One region of the Pseudarthrobacter sp. AB1 genome, then DNA from elsewhere that is predicted to be linked to it. Evidence: riboswitches for the same ligand, from Rfam matches in the RefSeq annotation. Region 1 holds a riboswitch; the other holds the start of a gene.
The links. A riboswitch is a leader RNA that binds a small molecule or an ion and turns the genes downstream of it on or off. The one in region 1 is predicted to bind cyclic di-AMP.

Region 1 (7,388 bases):
AGGCCTTCGCGGACGGAGCCTACGAGGTTCTTGACGGGAGCCTGGCGGTGGGAGGTGCCCAGGATGGTCTTGGACGCCGCTGAGAGCGCCTCGAGCTGCTCCGGCCTGACCTTGGACGGTCCTGCGCCGAACCGTCCGTCCTTTGGCAGGAGGTCGGCAGGAATAGTGATGCTGGTTTCGCTCACGGGGGCTCCAATTTCGGCATGGACGTCGCTCACGTCCGGACGGTGGGGTGGCCGGTAGTCGGCAGTGACTGCATTAAGGACCTCCTTTATTCTGCCTGAACCCCTCGATTGGGCGGGAACCGGCACCGTCATAGTCCGGCCAATGAGACCATCCGGGCCCTGTCCGGGGATTATCCGGACAAGTTCAAAATAGGCTAAGCTTTTTACCGGACCTCGCCGCTGCTGGACGCGATACGGTGGGACAACGCAACGTACTGCGCTCGAGGAGCTGAGCTGGATGACGGATCTGATCGATACTACGGAGATGTATCTTCGGACCATTTTGGAGCTTGAAGAAGAGAACATCGTTGCCCTTCGCGCGCGCATCGCCGAACGGCTGCGGCATTCCGGCCCCACGGTGTCCCAAACCATCGGCCGGATGGAACGCGACGGACTGGTGGTGGTCTCCGGAGACCGCCACCTGGAACTGACCGAGGCCGGGCGGAAGCGCGCCACGGAAGTGATGCGCAAGCACAGGCTGGCGGAACGGCTCCTGGCGGATGTGATTGGCCTGGACTGGGCCTACGTTCACGATGAGGCGTGCCGCTGGGAGCACGTAATGAGTGAACGCGTTGAGCAGCGCATCTACGAATTGCTCAACCACCCCACCGATTCTCCCTACGGCAATCCCATCCCCGGGCTGGCGGCCCTGGGCGGGCCGGCGTCGGCGCTGCCTGATGCCGGAGTGATTAATCTCCTGGATGCGATGCAGGGCTACGGGCCGGCGTCGAACGTAACGGTCAGCCGGTTGGCCGAGCCCATTCAGGTGGAGCCTGAGCTGCTGGTCCAGCTGGACGAAGGCGGAATCAGGCCCGGCGCCTCGGTGTCCCTGGAGCGCGTGGGGGAGTACATTTCCGTGCGGGTTCCGGGCATAGAAGGGGCGCTCGAGCTGCCCCCGGAAGTGGCATCGCACGTCTTCGTTTCCGTTCGCTGACGGGACGGCGGCCTCCTCGCGTTGGGGCCGCGCTATAGCGCAGTGACGCCAGGTTCCGCAAATATAACGGAATTGTTACTGCCCAAGTTAATCGCCTATAGTTGGAACTCAGCGTCGATACAAAAGCGTTACCTGATCCGGAGCCGAGCTCTGCCAGCGGATCAGGTGCACGAATCACCAACTGGCAGAGGCGGGGGAACCACAACCGGTAGTCGCAAGACTGCCTTGGGGTGAAGTCCGTCAGCAGCAAGCCTCTTCCAGCGAAGGATCCTCACGGGATATCTCTGCGCCAAGTGCTTGTTATGGCGGACCGGGTCTTTGAACTCTCTGACCCGAATCCGACAGCTAACTTCGCAGGCTATCCAGAGAGGAACATTCTTGACCACGCAATACTCCAGGGGCCGCCGTCGCGCGGTGGGTCCCGCTTCGGCGCCCAGAGTGGCCGAGGATTTCACTGCGGAGAGGCCCCGCGATCCACAGCGGGAAGCACGACGCCGCCGGGGACCCTTCCGGCAGATGACGGATTTCGCCGCTGCCAGTGGCCTTGGCCAGAAGGCCGGCATCGCCTTGGCAGCAACAGGCCTGGCTCTCACCGTGACGGTTCCCGTGACCGGACCCGTGATGGCAACTCCGGCACCCGGCCAGGTCGCGTCTGCCGTTTCCGCTGCTCCGCAGCCTGAAGTCACTGCCGAAGCCGCCGCCCAAATTGATTTCAGCCGCTCGTCCGTGGTTACCCAAGGTGATCCCGACGGCAAACTGAAGCAGCTGCTGAGCGCCCAGTCCGCGGGATCCATCACCCGCGCCGCCTCTGCCGGAAGCCTCGGCTCGCCGCTGGCCCAGCTGGCTACAGTCTCTCCCTTCGGATTCCGGGTCAGCCCCATCACCGGCGGCTCCGGCGACTTCCACCGTGGCCAGGACTTCGCCGCGCAGTGCGGAACCTCCGTCCTGGCTGCTGCCAGCGGCACCGTGACCTTCGCTGGCTGGCACCAGTACGGCGGCGGCAACCGCGTGGTGGTGGACCACGGCAATGGCCTTGAAACCACCTACAACCACCTCTCCTCCGCCAGCATCAAGGTGGGACAGACGGTCAGCCGCGGCGATGTGGTTGCCCTCAGCGGCACCACGGGCGCGTCCACGGGCTGCCACCTCCACTTCGAAGTCCAGGTCAACGGCGAAGTCGTTGACCCCAGCGGCTGGCTCTGAACCAAATGATGGCAAACTCTCGAATCGCCGCGACGTGCCGTGACCTGAATGTGACATTGGCGCGGAACTCCTGTAACGTTTAAGGCGCGTCAACTTTTCCGAAGTTGACGTTCTTGAGTGGATTGCCTAGCTCTGCCACCGCTCAAGGTCCGTTCGCATGACATCGTCTGGCAGGGGCGGGGGAACCAATTTTGGTCTTCGATTCTGAAGGCCTTGGGGTTAAGTCGCAAAGCTTCCACTGTGAAGCAGAGCGGCCGGGTGACTCCCATCCGAATCCGACAGCTCACCTCGCAGGCATTGGGAGAGGCTACCTTCGTGTCTTCACGCCATAATTCTGCGCGCCACCGCGCACAACCGGTTCGCACCAACCCCTTGGGCCCCGTGTCCAAGGCAGTCAGTGCCAACGCCGGGACCGTAGGTCGCCAGGCTGCTGTTATCGCAGCTGCATCAGGTCTGATCCTGAGCATGGGGCTTCCGGCCAACGCCGCGGATACCACCGCCGGTGTTTCCGCCTCTACCGAGTCCGGTTCCGCGCAGACGGCACTTGCCGTAACTGCGGCGCCCACGGCTACCGTTTCCTTCGAGCGCCCCGTGATCAAGACCACGGCGGCACCGAAGGTTGAAACGGTCCGTGCGCAGTCCACGGCCTCCGAAACCGGGGCTCAGGGTGCTGCGGCAACCGAGGCCGCGGCCTCCAAGCTCGCTGACGCCTCCAAGCTCGCTGATACTGTCTCCTCAGCCGCCGCTTCGGGTTTGGCAGCACTTGCCTACACCGGCATCGGCCGCCCCTACGTCTGGGGCGGCACCACTCCCAATGGCTGGGACTGCTCAGGCTTCACGCAGTGGGTCTACGCCCAGGCCGGCATCAGCATTCCCCGCACCAATGCCTGGACAGCCATGCGGCCCACCGCCACACCGGCTCCCGGTGACCTGGTTATGCAGAATGGCGGCGCCCACGTTGGCATTTACGTCGGCAACGGCATGATGGTCAGCGCACTTAATCCTTCGCAGGGCACCCTGCTCCACTCCGTGGCATCCACGGGCTCCTCCGCGTTCTTCACGCTGGCCCCGTAGGTCCTGCCATCCAGCAGTTCCTGCAGCCCTGTGCTGGCGGAATCGATTCTTCGTTGGAAACTTTTCGCTAAATCCCCGTTCGGGGCGAGCCGGCGTACCCCCAAGATGCCGGCGCGTCCAAAACCCCTGGTCTGCCCACGCGGTCCTGAGGAAAACGAAAGAGAGAAATTAATGACTACACGTGCAACTGTTGCGCGGCACCGCGCCGAGGTCACTAAGACCAGCTCGCTGGCTGTCATTGCCAAGGCTGTCGGCGACAACGCCGGTGGCATGGGCCGCCAGGCCGCGGTTATCGCTGCTGCTTCCGGCCTTGTCCTGACCAGTGGTATCGCTGCGAACGCGGCAGACTCCGGAGTCCAGCGTGAAGCTGCTTCCGCTTCGAACCTTGAGGTTGGGGTTTCCGCGCCGGCCATCATTTCGGCCGCCTCCACCATTGCCATCTCGTACGAGAAGCCTGCCGTGACCACCACTCCGGCTCCTGTTGAGGCTCCGGCGCCCGTTGTCGAAGCTCCGGCTCCGGCTCCGGCTCCGGCTCCGGCTCCGGCCAAGGCCGCGGCAACCGTAAAGGTAGCGTCGGCAACTCCGGCTGCTCCCTCGGCGCCGGTCGCTGCCAGCGGCAAGGGTGCTGCCATCCTCTCCGCTGCGTACGCCCAGCTGGGTGTGACGCAGGACTGCACCATGCTGGTGACCAATGCCCTGGCCGCCGTGGGCATCAACTTCCGCGACTGGCCTGCCGGCTACCTGTCCCTGGGTAAGACCGTGAGCGCCGCCGAGGCTCAGCCCGGAGACCTGCTCTACTACGCCGACGGCGGCGCGGGCGTAGCCCACATTGCCGTCTACGCCGGCAACGGCCAGGCCGTTCACGGCGGCTACAACGGAAACCAGACTGTTGTGTTCAGCGCCAACGTTGGTTCAGGACCGGTTTACATTCGCGTGTCCTAGCACCGAAGTCGATCTTCAAAGGACCTCTGCCTCACGGCTGGGGTCCTTTGTTGTTATAGGGCTGCTGCAGCGACCCGGACGCGTGTCCAGATCTGACACGTGACTGGCGCTACGGCCGAAATTAGTTGATCCCGGGATTCTTTGTTTACTCTTGTGGTGTCGATCCATAGCCCGGATATGCCGGGGGCAGCCGGCCCTCGTGCCCCTGACGGGTGCGGCCACGAAGAGGTACGTGCATGCGCACTCTCGTTCTGAATGCTGGATATGAACCGCTGGCGGTGGTCACCTTCCGCCGGGCGCTGGTGCTTGTGCTCACGGGCAAGGCCAGTGTTATTGCCGAAGGCGATGACCCTGTAGTGGGACCGCAGGAGATCCTGGGCCGCCCGTCCGTGATTCTCCTGAACCGCTACATCCGCCCCAGATACAACCAGGGCACCGCGGTCAGCCGCCGCGGGGTCCTGCGGCGGGACGGTCACCGGTGCGCGTATTGCGGCAAAGGTGCCCACACCATCGACCATGTACAGCCCAAATCACGTGGCGGCGCCGACTCCTGGGAGAACCTGGTGGCCGCGTGCCTCCGGTGCAACAACACCAAGGGCGACCACACGCCGGCTGAAATGGGCTGGAAGCTCAGGTTTGTTCCGGAACCGCCGCATGGCACCATCTGGCAGATCAAAGAACTTGAGAAGCCCACGCCGGCCTGGGACCCGTTCCTGCTGCCGGAACGGGCCGCCTGAATGCCGGCCGTTAGTTCCAGCTCCGCACAGTATTCCAGCCCGCACAGTTAAGCTGGGAGGGTGGACACTGACCCCCTCAACTTCGATGCTGTCATCCTCGCCGGCGGCCGTTCGTCGCGGCTCGGTGGCGTGCCCAAACAGAGCCTGACGTACGACGGCGACTCCCTGTTGCACCGCTCCGTGGCCGCTGCCGGGGGAGCCAGGGCCGCCGTCGTGGTTGGTCCGGACACTGCGGAAGTGCCTGGCTGGAAAGTGCCGGCCGGGTTTCTGCGCTGCCGCGAAGAGCCGCCGTTCAGCGGGCCTGCAGCTGCCATTGCGGCCGGGCTGGCGGCCCTGGCCGCTGCGGGCGGCAGCCGCCCCGCGCTGACGCTGGTGCTGGCCTGCGACATGCCCAACGTGGGGCAGGCGGTGGCTGCGCTGAAGGCTGCGTTGCGTTCACGAGGACCGGGCGCAGGACTTGCCGCAGGTAAGCCTTCGGGCCTGAAACCGGACGGCGTGGTGGCCGTCTCGGAGGATGGCCGTAGCCAGCCGCTGGTTGGCTTTTATAGCACAGCCGGGCTACAACGATCCGTCACCCAGCTGGAAACCGCAGGACGCTTAATCAACGGGTCGGTGCGGGCACTCCTTGCTAGTCTGGACGTGCAGCTTGTCGCCGTTCCGGCCGGCTCCACGGCTGACGTGGACACTTGGGACGATGCCGCAGCACTTGGTGTGGCCGGTTCGGATCCCCTGAACGGGCTCCGGGGCAACACTGCCGCAGACGATTTGGGAGGCAGAGCGTGAAAAGCCAGGAAGAGACGCTGGAAGAGTGGTGCAGGTCCTTGCTCCAGGCGTATGAACTGGAGGACGTCCAGATCGACGTCAACACCATTCTGTCGCTGGCCGGCGTGGCAGCACACTCAGTGGTCCGCCCGGCCGCCCCGCTCACCACCTTTATTGCCGGATTCGCCGCCGGCCTCGCTGCAGGATCGGGACAGGCTACGAACGCTGCCGCGATGACCGCCGCCATGGACCGTGCCCGCACCCTCGCTGCTGACTATGACGCCGAATCTGCCGGGACCCCCGTCGAATGACTCCCGTTCAGTGACCGCCGCCCCCGGCGACGTATCCGAAAATCCCGAGCAGCAGTCAGCCCCGGCAAAGCACCTTGCCCACACCTGGGAGGAGGCGCGCAAGGCCGCTTTTGATATCGCCACCCCGATTCCGCCGGGCCGGGTTCCCCTGGGTCAGGCCCTGGCCAGGGTCCTGGCCAGCGACATCACTGCGTTGCATGACATGCCGCACTACGCGTCGTCTGCGATGGACGGCTGGGCCGTCAACGGCAGCGGTCCGTGGATCGCGGCAGAGGCCGGCCAGCGGCTGGCGCCCCACCAGGCCAGCCCCATCGTCACCGGCGGACTGATCCCGCCCGGGGCCAAAGCTGTCCTGCGCAGCGAAAGTGCAGTGCTTGGAACGGACGACGACGGCCTGCCGCTGCTGATGACCGGTGGCGCCGCCCGCCCCGGCGAGCCCGGGAACGGCCAGCACATCAGGAAGGCCGGCGAGGAAGCCGCCGCGGGAGAGGTGCTGGTCAAGGCCGGGGTAACACTGAACCCAGCCCACCTGGCGGTCGCGGCCCTGGCCGGGCATGATGACCTGCTGGTCCGGGGCAAGCCGGTGGTTAAGCTCCTGCTGACCGGCTCCGAAGTTGTAGCCCAGGGGCTGCCGGTCCCCGGACAGGTCCGGGACACCTTCGGTCCGCAGCTCGCCGCCGTTGTGGAAATGCTTGGCGGCATCAACGGCGGCCAGGAACGGATCGGCGACTCTTACGCTGAGTGGCTGGACGGCCTGGCGGACCTCCCACCCGAAGTTCCGGACCCCTCCGCGCTGCCGGCCGACGTCGTGATCACTACCGGCGGTACGGGCGTCTCGGACACCGATCACCTCCGCCGGGCCGTTGCTGAACTGGGCGGGCGGCTGGTCATCGACGGCATCGCCATGCGCCCCGGCCATCCCGCTGTCCTGGCCGAACTCCCCGACGGTCGCTTTGTCCTGGGGCTCCCCGGAAACCCGCTGGCCGCCATGATGGCACTGTCCACGGTGGGCGAACCGCTGCTCGCCGCGCTGGGCCATGGCACCATGCCGCCGGTGCAGGAAGTCCCGTGCGGGACCACTATCGAGCCTGAACCGGGCCGGACCAGGCTGATGCCCTTCCGGCTTCTGTACGGGATGGCGTCACCGGCCAAGCACACGGGTCCCGGGATGATGCGCGGACTGGCGTCGGCGCACGGGGTG
Region 2 (7,388 bases), on a different contig from region 1:
TGCCGTCCTTCTGGTGCAGGGTCGTGCGCTGAGCTACTCCGAACACCACATTGCCGCCCAGGAGGCCTTCGCCCGGGTGCGGAACTTCCTGGAGGCAAACACAGTCAACTGTCGCGAAACCGCAGACTTTCTCGCGGTGGACAACGAAATCCGTGCCGGCAACGTCCGGAAAGCGGTGAGACTGATCGAGGATCTTGAGCTCGCGCAACCGGAATCCAAATATCACCGGGGAATGCGGCACGTCTTCCGGATCTGGCGGGCCAACGCGATCGGAGACGAGGAACTTGCCCGCGCCTACACAACAGAATCCCAGCACTTCTCAGGCGCGGAAAGCCATCCCGCGGTCACAGCGCAGCTGGCCGCGTGCCAGGGCCATTTTGCCCTCATGCGCGGCAACCTCGCCGAGGCGTTCGCGCAGCTGTCCCGGGCAGCGGAAATAGGCCAGGCCTTCAGCAACCCAACACTGCTCCGGTGCGCGGCCGATTTGGTGGAAGTCCTGGTCAGGCTTGGCCGGCACAGGGAAGCCGCCCAAGCACTGTGGCATCTGGAGAGCCAGGCAGTGGGCCTGCGTTCCCCGTGGCTCATGACGGCTGTTGCCCGGAGCCGGGCCATGCTGGCGGACGGTGAACAGTCACTGCAGCTTTTCAGTGACGCACTCGCTGGCAGGAACCCGCAGGAATCACTGCTGGAACGCGCCCGGACCGTGCTGTGCTACGCCGAGCGGCTTGGCACCTTAGGCCGCCTCCGGAGCGCCCGGGACCTACTGCTCCGAGCGAAAGTGATGTTCGACGAAGCTGGTGCCCGCGCCTGGGCCCAGCACGTCGACTCGCTGCTGCTTGACGAACGAGTGGCATCAGCAGGTGCGCTCGTCAGCCCCGCGATCCTGATGCTTGCAGACCACGAACGCGTATTGGCCCAAATGGTGGCCCGCGGGATGAGAAACAAGGAAATCGCGGCCACCCTGTATGTCTCCGTCCGGACCGTAGAAGTGCGCCTCACCGCGATCTACCGGAAGCTCGGGGTGGAATCACGCGCGCAGCTGACGGCCCTCGCTGCCGGCATGGAAGCCACACAGGCCAAGGAACCACTAATCTTTTCCATCCTTTAGCCCTCCAACCGGGCACAAACGCCCTGCAGGTACCCGCAGTTCCCGCAATGATCCGGGCCGATGCCCACACGGCAGCCGGCTTTCCGCACCGGAACGGCACCCGGCAGACTAATTTTGCAGTACGAACTGCGCACCCCCTGGACGAATGTGGGAAGGACTCGGACATGAGAACGGCCGCCGCGAAGGCCGGTGCCAGATGACGGCTGAAACCGTCCTGGCCCGCATCAACGTCATGGAACCCTGGCTCGGCGAGGACGAAGCCCGCGCCGTGGCGGAGGTCCTCGCCTCCGGCATGCTGACCCAGGGGCCGAAGGTCCAGGCGTTCGAGACGCAGTTCAGCGCCGTCCAGGAGGTGCGCCACGCGGTGGCGACCTCCAGCAGCACCACCGCGCTGCACCTGGCCCTGGTGGTGGCCGGTATCGGCCCCGGGGACGACGTGGTTGTTCCATCGCTGGCCTTCATCGCCGCCGCGAATGCGGTGACGTATGTCGGGGCACGGCCCGTGTTCTGCGACGTGGATCCGGCCACCGGCACCGTGACCGCACCTGCGCTCCGGGCCGCACTGACCCTTGACACGCGGGCCGTGATCGTGGTGGACCAGGGTGGCATGCCGGTTGACTTGGACCCCGTCAGCGAGTTGTGCGATCGCCACGAAATCCTCGTGATCGAAGACGCCGGCTCGGCTGTTGGCTCAGAATACAAGGGCAGGCCCGTGGGCACGGGGGCGGACATTGCCGTGTGGTCGTTCCACCGGGACAACCTGGTGACCACGGGCGAGGGTGGCATGCTGACAACCCACCGGGCAGACTGGGCGGCCCGGGCCAGGAGCCTGCGCGGCCACTCCCTGAGCGTGCCGTCGGCGGACCGTGGCAGGGCCCGCCCGACTGCGCCGGAGGTGTATGTCGAAGTCGGCTTCGACTACCAGATGACGGATCTGCAGGCCGCCATCGGCATCGTGCAGCTGGGGAGATTGGCCGGGATAGTGGCTCGCCGCCGGGAAATCGCCGCGAGGTATGAGGCAGGCCTCTCCGGCCTATCCGGACTCCGGTTTGTGGCCGATCCACCATACGGGACCACCAACTTCCAGTCATTCTGGCTTGAAGTCCTACCCAACTTCGCGACGGACCGTGAAGGGCTCCTGGCCCGCCTGGCCGAGGGCGGGATATCAGCCCGCCGCGGCACCATGGCGGCGCACCGACAGCCTGCCTATCGCTGGCGCGGAACGGGCAACGCAGGGCTCCAGAACACTGAACGGCTGACCGACCGGACGCTGGTACTCCCTATTTTCCACAGTCTGGACAACGTGAGCCTGAACCGGGTCATGAACAGCGTCCGGGTCGCTGCCGGGATGCCCCGGTGAGCGAACTGGTTCTGGTCGCCGCCAGCGGGCTGGCCCGGGAAGTTCTGACCATGGTCCGTGCCAGCGGTCAGTACGACGTGGTCGGGCTGCTCGACGACAACAGGGAAATGGCCGGCGTCACCGTGGACGGCGCGCCGGTGCTGGGAACCATTGACGATGCCCCCAAGTTCACCCATGCGCTGGTGCTGGTGTGCCTGGCGTCCGGAAAGTCCCGGGAAGCCGTAGTGGAACGGTTGGCCGCCCTGGGCCTGCGCGATGCCCGCTACGCCACTGCGATCGATCCCACCGTGGAGTGCCCGGAGGGCTGCCGGATCGGCCGCGGCAGCATTCTCCTGAAGAACGTGTCCCTAACGGCCTCCGTCACGATCGGAACCCATGTTGTGGCAATGCCTTCCGTGACTTTTACGCACGACGACGACGTGGCTGACTTCGCGACGTTCGCCGCCGGCGTGTCGCTGGGCGGGGGAGTCCGGATTGGTCGGGCGGCCTACCTCGGGCTGAACTGCAGCGTCCGTGAACGGACTTCGGTGGGGGCCTACGCCACGGTTGGTATGGGTGCCGCCGTTCTGAGCAACGTGCCCGATGGCGAAACGTGGGTCGGCGTCCCGGCCCACCCCATCGAACAGCGCTAGAACACAGCACCTGCCGCCGGGCGCAAGGGGACGCACCGCAACTGAGAGTTCCGTTACCTGATTGTGATTAATCGAATCCTGTCGTGTACGGTCGATCAGGTGGGCCGACCTTCCAGGCCCGAAACCGGGCAGACGCCAAGCTCTGCCGCTGCCCGGAATCCACAACATATTTAGGCAGAGGCGGGGGACCCAGAGTGTCCGGGCACGGCATTAAGCCGACCCTAGGGGTGGAGCCGCTTTACGCGGCCGGATGGCCTCATCCGAACCCGACAGCTAACTCCGCAGGCGTTGAGAGGCAATCACTTATGTCTGCATCCAATGATCAGCCGCGCACTCACGCGCGCCCATATTCTGACGAAGCCGCGTCGCCCACCCAGCGACGGTCTGTGCTGAAGAAGTCCGCGGTCCGTGCCAAGTCCAAGCGCAACATGTCGCTGACCGCGGCCGCTCTTGCCGCCCTGCTGGGAGTCGTATCCCTCGGCCAGGTCTCCGACCAGGCACCGCAGAGTGCCGAATTGAGCCGCGTCGCGGACACGTCCAAGCGTGACCAGGCTCCGGGACAGGTCAAGCGCGACACCAACGCTGTTCCGGCACCGCTGCCGGCCACGGACCCCTCCCCCGATCCGACCACGGCGCCTGCGCCTGCGCCTGAAGAGCCTGCGGTTGCTCCCGCACCCGCCCCGGTAGCGACGACAACGGCTGCTGCTGCTCCGGCACCTGCGCCCGCAGTGGCGCCGCTGGCCTCAACCGGAACTACCGGCGCCATGCCGGTGGGCGTTCCCGGCGCTTGGACAATGGCTTTCGCCGACGAATTCAACGGCACTGCCCTTGACACCGCCAAATGGTCAAACTGCTGGTTCGCCCCGACTTGCGGCACCATGAACAAGGTCACCACCAGCCCCAGCAACGTTTCCGTGGGCGGCGGAAACCTCGTCCTCTCCCTTGAATCGGCGACCTCAGGTTCGTTGGTTTCAACCAATCCGCGCGGCGGGGCCACCACTGGCTACGAGTTCACCACCGGCTACGTCGAAGCCCGGATCCGGTTCCCCGGCGACGGCACAAACCTCTACAACTGGCCTGCATTCTGGACCAATGGTCAGAAATGGCCTACCAATGGTGAGAACGACATCGCAGAGGTTTTGAGCGGAAAGATGACCGTCAATTACCACTCGACGTCGGGCGCCCACAACCAGGGCACGGTTCCCGGCAACTGGGGCAACGACTTCCACACCTTCGGGCTGCACCGGACCGCCAACTCGGCTGACGTCTACTTCGACGGCGTGAAGGTGAAGTCCTACGCCACCGACGACGGCGGTGCACCGCAGTACATCATCCTCAACGTCGGCGCCTCAGGCAGCTCCCCGGCTGCCTATGGTGCCGCGTCACAGGTCCAGGTTGATTACGTGCGCGCCTGGAAGTAGTACCGCCATCATGTGAGCGGACGACGGCGGGAGGATCCTGCCGTCGTTCGCTTTCTTTAATTTTGTGTAAAGCCGCAGTTGTTGCCGCCATTCAGGCAGAACACCGCACCCGCAACGTAAACTCTTGCAATGAAGCTTCTGTACATCACAGAAAGCGTGCCCAACCGCGACCCCATGCTGGGGGACGGCAGTTCCATGATCCCGTTCGAGGTCTTGCGGAACCTGCCCGCGGACATAGCTGTGACGCTCCTAACCTTCGCGGGGCCGGTGGATGTGCCGGCCGAAATTCGCACTCGCTGCAACACCGTGCACGTGATGCCCACCCGTCGACGCGGCTGGGCCGCCATCCTGTCTCTCGGAGGCCTCACTGGCTTCGGAAAGCACCAACGCTCAACCGCCAAAGCGCACACCACCGCGGCTAAACTTTCAGCTGCCCACGAAGCCACCCTGATCCACGGTCCGCATGCCCTGTTTCTCGCCCACTCCGTAACCGGGCCCCTGGTCCTGCAGACGGTGGATCCATGGTCCATCCGTGCCGCGATGGAGACATCCGTCGCCCACGCGCTGTGGCCCGCATACCGCTTCAGGGAATTCCTTGCCGTGCGGTCCGAGCGGAGGCTGCCGCCGCGTGCGCGGCTCCTCACCGTCGGAGCCCAGGATGCCGTCTCATGGTCCGAGCATCTCGCGCGGCCCGCCAGGAGTATCCCCAACGGCGCCGAACGGTCGACGCGTCGGGCCTCCACAGCAGGCAGTCCCGTGGCCTGTTTTGTCGGCAGTCTGAACTACGGCCCCAATGTCGACAGCGTGGGCGTTCTGATCAACAAAATTGCCCCGCTGGTGTGGCAACAGGTTCCGGATGCCAGGTTTGTACTCGCCGGGCGACGACCCGCACCCTCCGTCCGCGCACTGGCTGGCCCGAGGGTGGATGTCCTGGCCAACGTGCCGTCGGTCCTGGAGGTCTTCCACTCCGCCGACGTCGCCGTCTTTCCCGATGAGCACGGGGTAGGCATCCGGAACTCTGTCCGGGAAGCCCTGGCCGCTGGCCTTCCCGTCGTTGCGACGCCCGTGGCCGCCCGCGAGCAAGCTGCCCACCCTTTGCTCACCGTTGAACCTGACCCGCAGGAGTTCGCCGATCACATCGTGCGGCGGTTGACGACGCGCGGATGGCACCGCCCGGGAGCGGACGAAGCCTCCCTCCGAACGTGGCGGACGGTGGCCCAGGAATATGCGGATGAGATCGGCAAGGCAATCAAGTCCGATTCCGCCGGCATCCTGCACGGAAGGTCCCCGGCATGAGCCTCGCTCCCGGTGATCTAACCCGCGCAGGCGTCCGCGGAGCAGTGTGGCAGGGGCTGGCATTCATCTCCGGCAGGGTAATCGTTCTGATCACCACCATCATTCTGGCGCGACTCCTGTCCCCCGAGGAGTACGGCCTGGTGGCGCTTGCCTTGGTCCTTATGGCGTACGCCGAGACCATTGCCGACGCCGGTGTGGCCCAGGCGCTCGTCTATCTGCCACGAACCGGAGTCATGGCACGGTCCGCCCTGCTGATTTCCGTGCTGCTCGGTGGTGTGCTCGCCACCGCCATCGTCCTGGCCGGGCCGTGGATTGCCAGCCTCTTCAATCTGCCAGGTGTGGGGCCACTGGTCCAAGTACTGGGGATCTCTGTGTTGGCCACGTCCTTCGGCGCGGTCCCGGAAGCCCTGCTGCGACGGGATCTGAAGTTCAAGCCCCTGACCCTGGCACCCGTGGTCCGGGCTGCCACCATGGGAACCGTGACCCTGGTCCTGGCCTTTGCGGGCAACGGCGCGTGGTCACTGGCCGTGGGTACGGCGGCCGGGTCCGTTGCTTATGCCGTCACCTGCTGGTTTCTGGTCCGCAAAAACGCCCCTTGGCAGATCTGGCGCGTGGGCAAAGATGCTCTCCGGGCCAACATCGCCTACGGGGCGCCTGTAGCGGGAAGCAGTCTGCTTGCCCGCCTGATTTTCGACGTCGACTACCTCATCATTGGTCTGCTGCTGGGCGCGCAGGCTTTGGGCTACTACACACTGGCCTTCCGGCTTCCCGAAGCCCTGATCCTCAACGTCTTCTTTGTCCTCTCGACGGTCCTGTTCCCGCTTTATGCCCAAGTACGCGGCGATCCAGACCGGCTTCGCGGCGGATACCTGAAAAGTGTCCAGATCCAGACCCTGTATGGGGTGACCGCCGGCGTGGGCTTGGCGGTTCTGGCTCCGGTTCTGGTGCCTCTGCTTTTCGGACAGAAATGGACCGAGGCGGTGCTGCCGCTGGTTTTCCTCGCCCTGTACGCAGCAGTGCGGTCCCTCGGCGCGGGTGCCAACGACGTCTACAAGGCGCTTGGACGCCCTGGCCTCTCCATCGGAATTTCCGTGGCCCGGCTGGTGATCCTCGTGCCGGTCCTGTTCGTCGCCGCCCAATGGGGCATCGTCGGCGTCGCCTGTGCGCAGTTGACAGTGGCGTTTGTTTTCGCCTGCGGCATGCAGGCTGTCGCGGCCCGGGTGATCAAGATCCGGGCGAGCCGCCTGGCCGGCGCCGTCGTCCCGGGCGTGGTCTGCGGGGCCGCTGTTGGGGTGGCCGGGTTGGGCACACTGGGACTTCCGTTCCTCGGTCCCATAATGACCACCGCCGTCGTGGTGGTCATGGCCATCGGGCTGGTGTACGCCATTCTGCGGCTGGGATTCCCGGCCCTGCTCAGGGAACTGCTGAAGCTTGCGCGCCGGGCCTAGCGCTCATGCAGCACGCCTGTCACAACGTGCCGCCATAGCCAGAAATCCCGATCGGAGGCCACTGCCAGGCGGACCTGGTCTGTTTCGGGCCCAGGGCCCGTCTGGCGGTCCAGTCGGTACGCA

Region 2: another riboswitch for cyclic di-AMP. It lies ahead of DAD99_RS09030 (family 16 glycosylhydrolase); the one in region 1 lies ahead of DAD99_RS04610 (M23 family metallopeptidase).

Annotation. Positions count from the first base shown of each region.
Region 1 covers NZ_PZKO01000014.1:5,048-12,435, reverse strand. The annotation lists gene serC (phosphoserine transaminase) at 1-185, opposite strand, end outside; gene DAD99_RS04615 (metal-dependent transcriptional regulator) at 463-1,158, shown strand; cyclic di-AMP (ydaO/yuaA leader) riboswitch at 1,290-1,533, shown strand; gene DAD99_RS04610 (M23 family metallopeptidase) at 1,537-2,361, shown strand; cyclic di-AMP (ydaO/yuaA leader) riboswitch at 2,510-2,672, shown strand; gene DAD99_RS04605 (NlpC/P60 family protein) at 2,743-3,435, shown strand; gene DAD99_RS04600 (NlpC/P60 family protein) at 3,607-4,377, shown strand; gene DAD99_RS04595 (HNH endonuclease) at 4,614-5,114, shown strand; gene DAD99_RS04590 (molybdenum cofactor guanylyltransferase) at 5,175-5,897, shown strand; gene DAD99_RS04585 (DUF6457 domain-containing protein) at 5,894-6,187, shown strand; gene DAD99_RS04580 (molybdopterin molybdotransferase MoeA) at 6,153-7,388, shown strand, end outside.
Region 2 covers NZ_PZKO01000032.1:84,747-92,134, reverse strand. The annotation lists gene DAD99_RS09045 (LuxR family transcriptional regulator) at 1-1,108, shown strand, start outside; gene DAD99_RS09040 (DegT/DnrJ/EryC1/StrS aminotransferase family protein) at 1,305-2,468, shown strand; gene DAD99_RS09035 (NeuD/PglB/VioB family sugar acetyltransferase) at 2,465-3,100, shown strand; cyclic di-AMP (ydaO/yuaA leader) riboswitch at 3,224-3,402, shown strand; gene DAD99_RS09030 (family 16 glycosylhydrolase) at 3,406-4,521, shown strand; gene DAD99_RS09025 (glycosyltransferase) at 4,651-5,817, shown strand; gene DAD99_RS09020 (lipopolysaccharide biosynthesis protein) at 5,814-7,265, shown strand; gene DAD99_RS09015 (aminoglycoside phosphotransferase family protein) at 7,262-7,388, opposite strand, start outside.